3 regions of the Microbacterium sp. KU4F genome follow, and region 2 is predicted to be linked to each of the others. Evidence: predicted binding sites of a transcription regulator. Region 2 holds the regulator's gene; each other region holds the start of a gene.
What was found. Region 2 encodes HrcA, which represses chaperone genes, less so after heat shock. Its sites were predicted from a motif close to TTNGCACTCGNNNNNNNCGAGTGCNAA; they were not measured.
Positions count from the first base shown of each region.

Region 1: AC1VNH_RS08140 (Hsp20/alpha crystallin family protein) is a predicted target of HrcA. The motif match lies at 1,365-1,391, and genes of this name have one in related genera.
Region 3: groES (co-chaperone GroES) is a predicted target of HrcA. The motif match lies at 1,881-1,907, and genes of this name have one in related genera.

Region 1 is NZ_CP200324.1:1,601,963-1,605,234, forward strand. It holds gene AC1VNH_RS08130 (helix-turn-helix transcriptional regulator) at 1-294, shown strand, start outside; gene AC1VNH_RS08135 (hypothetical protein) at 317-625, shown strand; gene AC1VNH_RS08140 (Hsp20/alpha crystallin family protein) at 845-1,282, opposite strand; gene AC1VNH_RS08145 (hypothetical protein) at 1,442-2,416, shown strand; gene AC1VNH_RS08150 (hypothetical protein) at 2,523-2,882, shown strand; gene AC1VNH_RS08155 (alpha/beta fold hydrolase) at 2,875-3,272, shown strand, end outside.
Region 2 is NZ_CP200324.1:277,785-281,056, forward strand. It holds gene AC1VNH_RS01410 (carboxylesterase/lipase family protein) at 1-1,149, opposite strand, end outside; gene hrcA (heat-inducible transcriptional repressor HrcA) at 1,251-2,288, shown strand; gene dnaJ (molecular chaperone DnaJ) at 2,331-3,272, shown strand, end outside.
Region 3 is NZ_CP200324.1:2,892,777-2,896,048, reverse strand. It holds gene AC1VNH_RS14485 (ABC transporter substrate-binding protein) at 1-291, opposite strand, end outside; gene rarD (EamA family transporter RarD) at 451-1,404, opposite strand; gene groES (co-chaperone GroES) at 1,496-1,792, opposite strand; gene AC1VNH_RS14470 (class I SAM-dependent methyltransferase) at 1,934-3,121, shown strand; gene AC1VNH_RS14465 (hypothetical protein) at 3,122-3,272, opposite strand, start outside.

The DNA of each region.
Region 1 (3,272 bases), 1.3 Mb from region 2:
GCCCGCGAGACGTTCCTCGACTGGGAGGAGCTCGCCCGCGGCGCCGTCGCCCACCTGCGGGCGGCGAACGTCGACCGCCTCGACGACCCTCGGCTGGGCGATCTCGTACGCGCGCTCGGGGCCCAGAGCGCGCAGTTCGCGGCGTGGTGGAGCGGGCACATCGTGGAGCGGCGTCGGGGGGCGACCACCCGCATCCGCGGACTCGACGGTGTCGTCGTCGAGCGGAGCTACGAGATCCTCCACCTGCCGGACGACGCCGTGCGGCTCACGATCTGGCTCCCACCGGCGGCATGAGCACCCGACCTACACTCGTGCCATGAGTGCGTTCCTCCCCGGTTCCCGCGGCACGCAACCGTGCCCCAACTGCGGCGCCCAGGTCGCGCAGTCCGACCGGTATCCCGCGTATCTCTGCGACGAGTGCGAAGCGCGCGCGGTGGATGCGGACGGCGCCCGCGTCACCGGATCGAACGCCTCCTTCGGCGGCGGGTTCGTCTTGCACTGGCCGGACGGCGAACACGAGTCCCTCCCGTGCGCCTCGGCACGGGTGTGGGTCGACGGACGCGAGTGGGAGTACTCCGAGGCGCGCTTCGGCGGGGTGCTGATCACCCCCGTCCGCGAGCGCTGACCCGGCCGTCGCCTGGGTGTCATCGATGCGTCAGCAAAGAATCACGAAAAGGTAACGGAAACCTCTTCCCCTCCGTTATCTCACCGTTATAGAGTGCTCGCACGGTAGTTGTTTTGCTGTGGCAGCTACCGACATGTGATTGCAGGACACTCTTGGTGCAAAGGGACAAGGGCCGGTCGGAAGCCTCTCCGACCGGCCCTTACTGCTGTCCGCGATGCGTCAGCTCTGCGACTCCGAGACCTGCAGCGCCGGGGCGTCGTCACCCGTGGTGATCTCGACCTTGCGCGGCTTGGCCTTCTCGCTGACGGGGATCGTGACGCTCAGCACGCCGTTGCGGTAGCTCGCCGAGATCTTCTCGGTGTCGAGTCCCTGCCCGAGGCTCAGCTGGCGCAGGAAGGTGCCCGACGTCCGCTCGCGCGTGATCCAGGTGACCCCGTCGCCGGCCGAGAGCGTGCGCTCAGCACGGATGGTGAGCAGCTGGCCGTCGATGTCGACGTCGACCGAGCCGGGGTCGATGCCGGGCAGGTCGGCGGTGAGGACGTAGTGGTCGCCGTCGCGGTAGAGGTCCATCGGCATCTGCCGAGGGCCGCGCCGTGCGGTGTCGAAGAACGTGTTCGCCATGCGCTCCAGGTCACGGAGCGAGTCGTATGCAGCCATAGTCGTCTCCTCTCGAGCGGGATCGGATGCGGATCCGACCCGTAGTCCCTAAGTTGAGCCCTCTTGACTCAACAATCACAGATTAGCACTCTCATGCCGAGAGTGCCAGTTCTCACAGCCACTCCTGGAGCGTCGTCGGCGGCCTCATAGAATCGGCGCGTGAACGACTCCGCCGAGGCGGCGAAACGACCGCCTCTGCTGCGGAGGATCGCCCTCAATCCGCTGATCTGGGCGGCCGCGTGCGCGCTGGCGGCCCTCCCCGGGTACCTCACCGACGGTGGCTTCTTCTCGTACCTGATGTCGGTCGTGGCGGGCGCACTGTGCGGGATCTGGTTCGTGAACCTCACGGTGCGCATGCCGCATCCCGCCGGCACGATCGCGCATCTCGTGATGGCGGTCGCTCTCGCTCCGGCCCTCTTCGCCGCGATCGAACTCGTGCCGCAGTTGCTGGCACCGGGCACACCGCGCGCCGTCTACACGGGCGTCCTCTTCGCGTTGCCGCCGGCGGCCGGCTGGGTCTGGATCACGCTCATCAGCCGCATCACCTCGCTCCTCACGGGAAAGGCCCGGGCGCGGCCCCGCGTGCCACTCGCATGGGAGAACGACGGCGATGCGGTCATCGTGCGCTTCCGTGCGATCCCGATGCGGATGCGGGAACTCACCGCGTGGATGGTCGCCACCATCCTCGTGACGGGAGCGATCGTCGCGACGGCACTGATCATCTTCGGCGACATCGTCGAGCGGCTCGGCCCCCGCCTGCTGATCCTCGCGCTCGGGGTGCTGTTCGCCCTCCCGGCCTATCTCGTCGTCACCGCGCTCCTGCGCAGGCGCTCTGTCGATGCGACCGTACGCGTCTCGCGCGACCGGGTCTGGATCACCGCCGGCGAGACGACGCACGCGCTCCGCCTGAGCCAGATCGAGCGGCTGCGATGGGGCACCGGCAGCGACTACGCGCGGCTCGAGGTCACGGCGCCGGGGGTCGACCTGGCCCTGCTGGTCGGCATAGCGAAGCAGGCGGACGGCCTGGCACCCGAACTCCCGCCGCTGCCGGCGCGAACGCTGCGTCTCGCCGAGACCGAAGGCCTCGAGAAGACCACCTCGCGCCGCGGCTTGGTCACTCTCTCACGCGAGTGAAGAGTTCCCTTACATACATTTACCTACGTTTATGGCAGTATGTAGCCGTGGAAGAACTTCTGAGTGTCGACGACGTCGCTGCCCGTCTACAGCTCGGCCCCGTACCGTGCGCGAATACATCCGCAGTGGACGTCTGCAAGCGACCCGCATAGGCAAGCAGTACCGCATTCACATCAAGGATCTGAAGCTCATCGAAGGCGGTGCGCCCCTGGCAGCGCCCACCCAGGAAGGCGCGTCGACGCGGACGGCAGCCTCCGTCGTCGTTCGCGTCGACGCCGCGAGCGCGGAACAGGAACGGCGAGTCTCAGACCTGCTCAATGCGAATGGAGCGGCACCCCGGGTCGCACTTCAGATCGTGCGCATGCCAGATGATCTCGCGCTCCAGATCATCGCGTCCGGTCCGCTCGATGCCGTTCTGGACGTCCTCGTCACCATCAACAATGCCGTGGAGATCACGAATGAATGACCTCCGCTATCGCAGCAGCACTGGTGCCCTCCAGATCCGCGACACATATGAGCGGCTTCTGCGCCGCTACCTGCCCGACGCCGGACAGAGCGTCGCCCTCACCTCGATCGGCGAGATCACCGCAATCACCGCCGGATCTCCCACAGCTCCGCCCGTTGTCCTTCTGCACGGCTCGGGCTCGACGGCGCTGTCCTGGGCGCCGACCATCCTGCAGTTGGCCGAGTCGCATCACGTCCACGCGCTTGATCTGCCTGGCGAGCCCGGTAGGAGCACGTCCACCCGGGTGCCCTTCGCCGCCGAGGATCAAGCCCGCTGGGTCTTCGAAGCGCATCAACAGCTCATCGGCGCTCCGGCCGCCTATGTCGGAGTCTCGCTCGGCGGGTGGATCGC
Region 2 (3,272 bases):
GCTCGCCCAGGCGAATTCGTACACGAACGTGGGCGCGCGGCGCGCACGCGCGACCTCGATGGCCGGTTGTCGCACGGCCAGATCGGTCAGGACCTGTCCGATGATCTCGCCGGGCGACGCGTCGGGGAACGTCGCCCGATACGCGCGCCACACGCCGCGCGGGAGACGCTTGGCGAGCGCGAGAAGCGCATAGGTGCCCCGTGAGAGCTTCGCGAACGCGGCGGGCGTGTCCCACAGCCGGTACTCGTCGGTGTTCGTTCCGATGATGAGAGGGATGTCGGCGTCGACGAGTGCGCGGCGGGGGTTCTCCGGCAACGTCGTCGGATCGACGCTCGCGTTGAAGCCGGGGGCTGCCTTGATGAGGGTCGAGTTCGCGGTCAGTTCATCCCTGGTCGCGACGAGCCGCTGGGGCGAGACGGCGCGGAAGCTCTCTGCGGTGGCGGGGACTCCGAGTCGGCGAGCGATGTCGCGCGCGGGCCGGGCGGCGCGCTTGGGCGTGGCGGCGTCCAGAGGTCCCGACTCGATGATCGCGCCGGCGACGAGCGGGCGCAGGTCTTCGCGCGCCAGGAGAGCAGCGACCGCGGCTCCGCCGGCGGACTCGCCGAAGATCGTGATCCGAGAGGGGTCGCCGCCGAAGCGGGCGATGTTGCGATGCGTCCACCGCAGCGCCTCGGCGGCGTCGGCGAGCCCGATGTTGCGCGGAGCATCGGGCAGGACGGAGAACCCCTCGGACCCCAGCCGGTAGTTCGCGGAGACGAAGACGACGCCGTCGCGGGCGAACGGGGTGCCGTCGTACGTGCTGATCGCCGCCGTGCCTCGCTCCAGCGCTCCGCCGTGGAACCAGAGCATGACCGCGGCGCCGTCGGCATCCTCCGGGCGCCACACATTGACGGTCAGGATGTCTTCCCCGGGGATGATCGTCGAGGGGAGGAGCTTGCCGATCTCGCCCGGGTAGGGCGACTGAGGCGACGTGGGGCCGAACGCGGTGGCCTCGCGCACACCCTCCCACGCTGCGGCGGGCTCGGGGAGGGCGAATCGCCGCGCCCCGACCGGCGGTTCGGCGTAGGGGATGCCGAGGTAGCGCTCGATCTCCTCGGAGCGGATCCCGGAGACGGCTCCGGCCTCGGTGCGGACGACGGGATGCGGCATACGACCTCCTCTCGCGAGTCTACGGGTGCCTTCCGGAGACTCGCGGCTCGAGCGCGCTAGAATTGGCACTCCCAGACCTCGAGTGCCAGGAGGGAGTGCGCATGGTCAGCGATCGGGGACTCGACGTGCTTCGAGCGATCGTCCAGGACTACGTCGAGACGCGTGAACCCGTCGGGAGCAAGTCGATCGTCGAACGTCATTCGTTCGGCGTGTCCGCGGCGACGATCCGCAACGACATGGCGCTGCTCGAGGACGAGGAGCTGATCACCGCACCGCACACCTCGTCCGGCCGAGTGCCGACCGACAAGGGCTACCGCGTCTTCGTGAACCACCTCGCCGAGCTGCGCCCGCTCACCAGCGCCCAGCGCTCGGCGATCACGGCGTTCCTCGGTGCTCCGGCGGACTTGGACGACATGCTCGGACGGACGGTGCGCGCGCTGACCCAGCTCACCGGCCAGGTCGCGCTCGTGCAGTACCCGTCGTTCGAGCGCGCGAGCATCACGCACGTCGAACTCGTCCACCTCGGCGGTTCGCGTCTGGTCGTCGTGCTCGTCACCGACACCGGTCGGGTGTCGCAGCGTCTGATGGCAGCGCCCGAGCCGCTCGAGGAGACGGATGTGGCGACGCTCCGCGCGCAGGTGTCGGTGCTGGTCACCGGGCGACCGGTACGCGAGGGCACGCAACGGGTCGCGCAGGCACTGGCAGAGACGCTGACCGACAGCCGGGCCGACCGCGCCCTCGGGGCGCTGCTTCGCACGGTCGGCGAGGAGCTCGACGAGTTCCGCCAGGATCGGCTCGTGATGGCGGGAACGGCCAACCTCGCTCGTGCGGAGGGCGACTTCCGCGGCAGCATCTACCCGCTGTTGGAAGCGATCGAGGAGCAGGTCACCCTGCTGCGTCTCATGGGCGAGATGGTGGCCGACGAGCAGGGGCTCGCCGCATCCATCGGGCGCGAGAACGAGGCGTTCGGTCTCGTCGAGGCGTCCGTGGTGGCCAGCGATTACGACACGACCGGAGGGCAGGCGCGCGTGGGTGTGCTCGGCCCCACTCGGATGGACTACTCCAGCAACCTCGCGGCCGTCCGCGCCGTGGCTCACTACCTGAGCCGTCTGCTGGAAGAAGACGAACGCGCGCGCTGAGCGCGCGAGACGATTCCGCGTCACGCGGACGGGAAGGCTGAAGTGGCAGACCACTACGAAGTACTCGGGGTGCCTCGCGACGCATCGCAGGACGACATCAAGAAGGCGTACCGCAAGCTCGCGCGTCAGCTGCATCCCGATGTGAACCCCGGCGAGGATGCGGCGGAGCGGTTCAAGCTCGTCACGCACGCCTACGACGTGCTGAGCGACAGTGAGCAGCGTCGTCGGTACGACATGGGCGGCGACAGCGGTGGATTCGGTGGTGCCCAGGGCTTCGGCGGGTTCAGCGACATCTTCGACACGTTCTTCGGCGGGGGAAGCGGGGCTGGACGCGTGCGTCCGCGCTCGCGCACCGAGCGAGGCCAGGACGCCCTCGTGCGCGTGACGCTCGAGCTGCGGGAAGTGATCTTCGGGGCTCATCGCGACATCGAGGTGGATACCGCCGTGCTGTGCGAGACGTGCGAGGGCGGGTGCTGCCAGCCGGGCACGTCGCCCGTCACCTGCGACATCTGTCACGGCAGCGGACACGTGCAGCGCACGGTCCGCAGCCTTCTCGGCAACGTCGTCACGAACCAGCCGTGCGCCACGTGCCAGGGCTACGGCACGACGATCCCGTACCCCTGCGCGACCTGCCAGGGCCAGGGGCGCGTGCGCGCGCGGCGGACGGTCTCGGTCGACATCCCCGCGGGCGTCGAGACGGGCCTGCGGCTGCAGCTTCCCGGCTCCGGCGAGGTGGGCCCCGCGGGCGGTCCCCACGGCGACCTGTACCTAGAGATCACAGTGGCCGCGGACGAGGTGTTCAGCCGCGACGGCGACGACCTGCTCGCCACCCTCGACGTCTCGATGCCCGATGCGATCCTCGGAACCACCACGCGGATCGAGGCGCTGGACGGCCCCGTCGACCTGGAGCTGCGCGCCGGGGTCCAGGCCGGCGACGTGCTGACGATCAAGGGTCGCGGTATCACGCCGCTGCGCGGCAACCAG
Region 3 (3,272 bases), 2.6 Mb from region 2:
CGTACATGCGTCGTCGCCCGCGGCGACGATGTCGTCGACAGCCAGGCCGACACCGGCGATCTCGGGCGGGCCGAGGAACGCCAGGGTTCCGGTGGTCGGCAGCAGGGTGCCGACCTTCAGGATGTCAGCGCTCGTGGTGCCGTCGGCGCAGTTCTGCGCCGTGTAGTCGCCACCTGCGTCTGAGCTGCCGGAGGGCGCTGCTTCGCCCCCGCCGGCACACCCGACGAGCGCAAGCGCCGAGACGCCCGCGAGGGCGGTCGCGGCAAACCACGCCTTCTTGGAGTGAACCATCTGGTTCCGTCCTTTCACTCTTCAATGCGCGACCTGGACGCCGCGTTGCGCCAGAAGCTAGCCGCGCATTGTTACGAGTGTGTTGTAGGCGCGCGTCGCGCACAGTCTCCGCACCCTTTCGCGACGAAATCGTTATGAATCGCGCCGCTTTTCGACGCATTACGTCAATTCGGCCACGTCGGACGGAGCGTTCTGCAATCCTGCGTCCTTGCGCGCGCGGCGCGAGGCGATGATCGAATCCGCGCTCAACAGGATGAGCGCGGCCCACACGAGCGCGAACCCCGCCCACCGTCCGGCCGTCATCGGCTCGCCGAGCACCCACCATCCGATGAGGAACTGCAGAACCGGAGCGACGAACTGGATGATGCCGAGCAGCGTCAGGGGCGCCCGGCGCGCACCCGCGGCGAACAGCAGCAGTGGGACGGCCGTCACGACGCCCGCCAGGGCCAGGGCCACCGTGGTGCCGACCCCGGCGGAGGCGAAACCCAGCCCCGTCGTCAGACCCACCACGACGAGCTGCACGAGGGCGAGAGGGGTGAGCCAGAGCGATTCCAGTGTGAGCCCGCTGACCGCATCCACGGACGGACCGATCTTCTTCTTCACGAGTCCGTAGAAGCCGAACGAGAACGCGAGGATGAGGGCGATCCAGGGCATGGCGCCGTAGCCGACCACGATCACCACGACCGCGGCGGTGGCGAGCCCGATCGCCACCCACTGGGTCGGGCGCAGTCGCTCGCGCAGCACCAGCACGCCCAGCAGGACCGTGACGATCGGATTGATGAAGTAGCCGAGGCTCGTCTCGATGACGTGACCGCTCAGGGTGCCGATGAGATAGGTCTGCCAGTTGACGTAGATCAGGATGCCGGCGATCACGGTGAGAGCGACGAGTCGACCCTGGCGAAGGATGGCGGCGAGGCGCCGCCACGAACGCGTCACCGCGATCAGGAGCGCGCAGAAGACCAGCGACAGCAGGATGCGCCACGCGACGATCTCGAAGGCTCCCACCGGCGCCAGCAGCAGGAAGTACAGCGGCAGCACGCCCCACAGGAGATAGGCGGAGAAGGCGTACAGGCCGCCGGCGAGGCCCTGCTCGGGGGAAGTGCGTGGGTTCACCGATCCAGCCTAGGACCGCGGGCGCTGCCGGGGCGCGCCTACAACGAACGAAGCCCCCGGCCGAGTGGCCGGGGGCTTCGAGCAGTCGATGTCAGCGAACGACGACCGCGAGCACGTCGCGCGCGGAGAGCACGAGGTACTCGTCGGCGCCGAACTTGACCTCGGTGCCGCCGTACTTGCTGTAGATCACGCGGTCGCCGACGGCGACGTCGAGCGGAACACGGTTGCCGTTGTCGTCGATGCGGCCGGGGCCCACGGCCACGACCTCGCCCTCCTGGGGCTTCTCCTTGGCGGTGTCGGGGATGACCAGGCCACTAGCGGTGGTCTGCTCGGCCTCGACCTGCTGAATGACGATGCGGTCCTCGAGCGGCTTGATGGAAACCGACACGGTCTACCTCTTCTTTCTCGCTTCGTGAAACGGAAGACTCAGTTAGCACCCTCACACCGAGAGTGCTAACGGCAAGTCTAGAGGCGTCCTGGCACTCGTGCAACGCGAGTGCCAACACAAGCTCGCACCTAGGCTGGAGCGATGGAGATGAGCGAGCTGCGCGCCCTTCTCACCCCCGAAGGACTGCGCCTGCTGGATGAGACGGGACCGATCGAGTCGACGGCCGCGGTCGCGACGGCCGTGAGCAGGCTCCGCGCCGCGGGACACGGGCCCGACCTCGTCTCGGCGGTCGTCGGTCAGGCGCGACTGCGCGCCCGCTCGGCGGCGAAGTTCGGACCGTTCGCCGGCCGGATGCTCTTCACCGCCGCGGGGCTCGAGCAGGCCACCCGCCTGAGTGTGGCCGCCCGCCATGCCGGTCGGTTCCGCGACGCGGGACGCCGTCGCATCGCCGATCTCGGATGCGGGATCGGCGGCGATGCCCTGGGGTTCGCAGCCCTCGGGCTCGAGGTCGCCGCCGTGGACGCCGATGAGGCGACCGCGGCCGTCGCCGCCTACAATCTGGCGCCGTTCGGCGACACCGTCACGGTCTCGCACGCCCGCGCGGAGGAGATGGATCTCGGCGACAGGGATGCGGTGTGGCTCGACCCCGCGCGTCGCCCGGTGGGCGGCTCCCACAGCGACCGCCTGCGCGCCGACGAGTACAGCCCGGCGCTCGGCTGGGCGTTCGAGCTCGCCGAACGCATGCCGACCGGCATCAAGCTCGGTCCCGGCTTCGATCGCGACAGCATCCCCGACGGTGTCGAAGCGCAGTGGATCAGTGTGGACGGATCGACGATCGAGCTCGTCCTCTTCTCCCGGGAGCTGGCTCGCGACGGGGTGCGGCGTGCAGCACTCGTCGTCCGCGGCGACCAGGTGCACGAGCTCACATCCGCTCAGGACGCCGAAGACGTCGCCCCTCGCCCGCTCGGCGCGTTCCTCCACGAACCGGACGGCGCCGTGATCCGCGCCCGCCTGATCGGCGACGTGGCCCGATCGCTGGATGCGGGCACGCTCGATGAACGCATCGCCTACCTCACCTCGGACGAGGCGATGACGAGCCCGTTCGTGCAGAGCTTCCGCGTGCGGGAGCAGCTCCCCGCCGACGAGAAGAAGCTTGCTCGCGCCCTTCGCGAGCGCGGTATCGGCACGCTCGAGATCAAGAAACGCGGCGTCGACGTGGACCCGGCGCAGCTGCGCACCCGGCTCAAGCTCAAGGGCGAGGCTTCAGCGACGCTGCTGCTGACGCGGATCGGCGACAAGCGCGCCGCGATCCTGGCGGACCGCGTCTGATCAGCCCTCGCCGACGACCCTGCGTCGTCGGAACACCGCCGCTGCATACACGAAGGCCGCCGCGGCCGCGATGACGATCACCCCGGCGGCGACGACCGCCGCCGCCCCCAGCAGCGCGTTGTCTTCGAGAAAAGCCGCGACGGCGATGAAC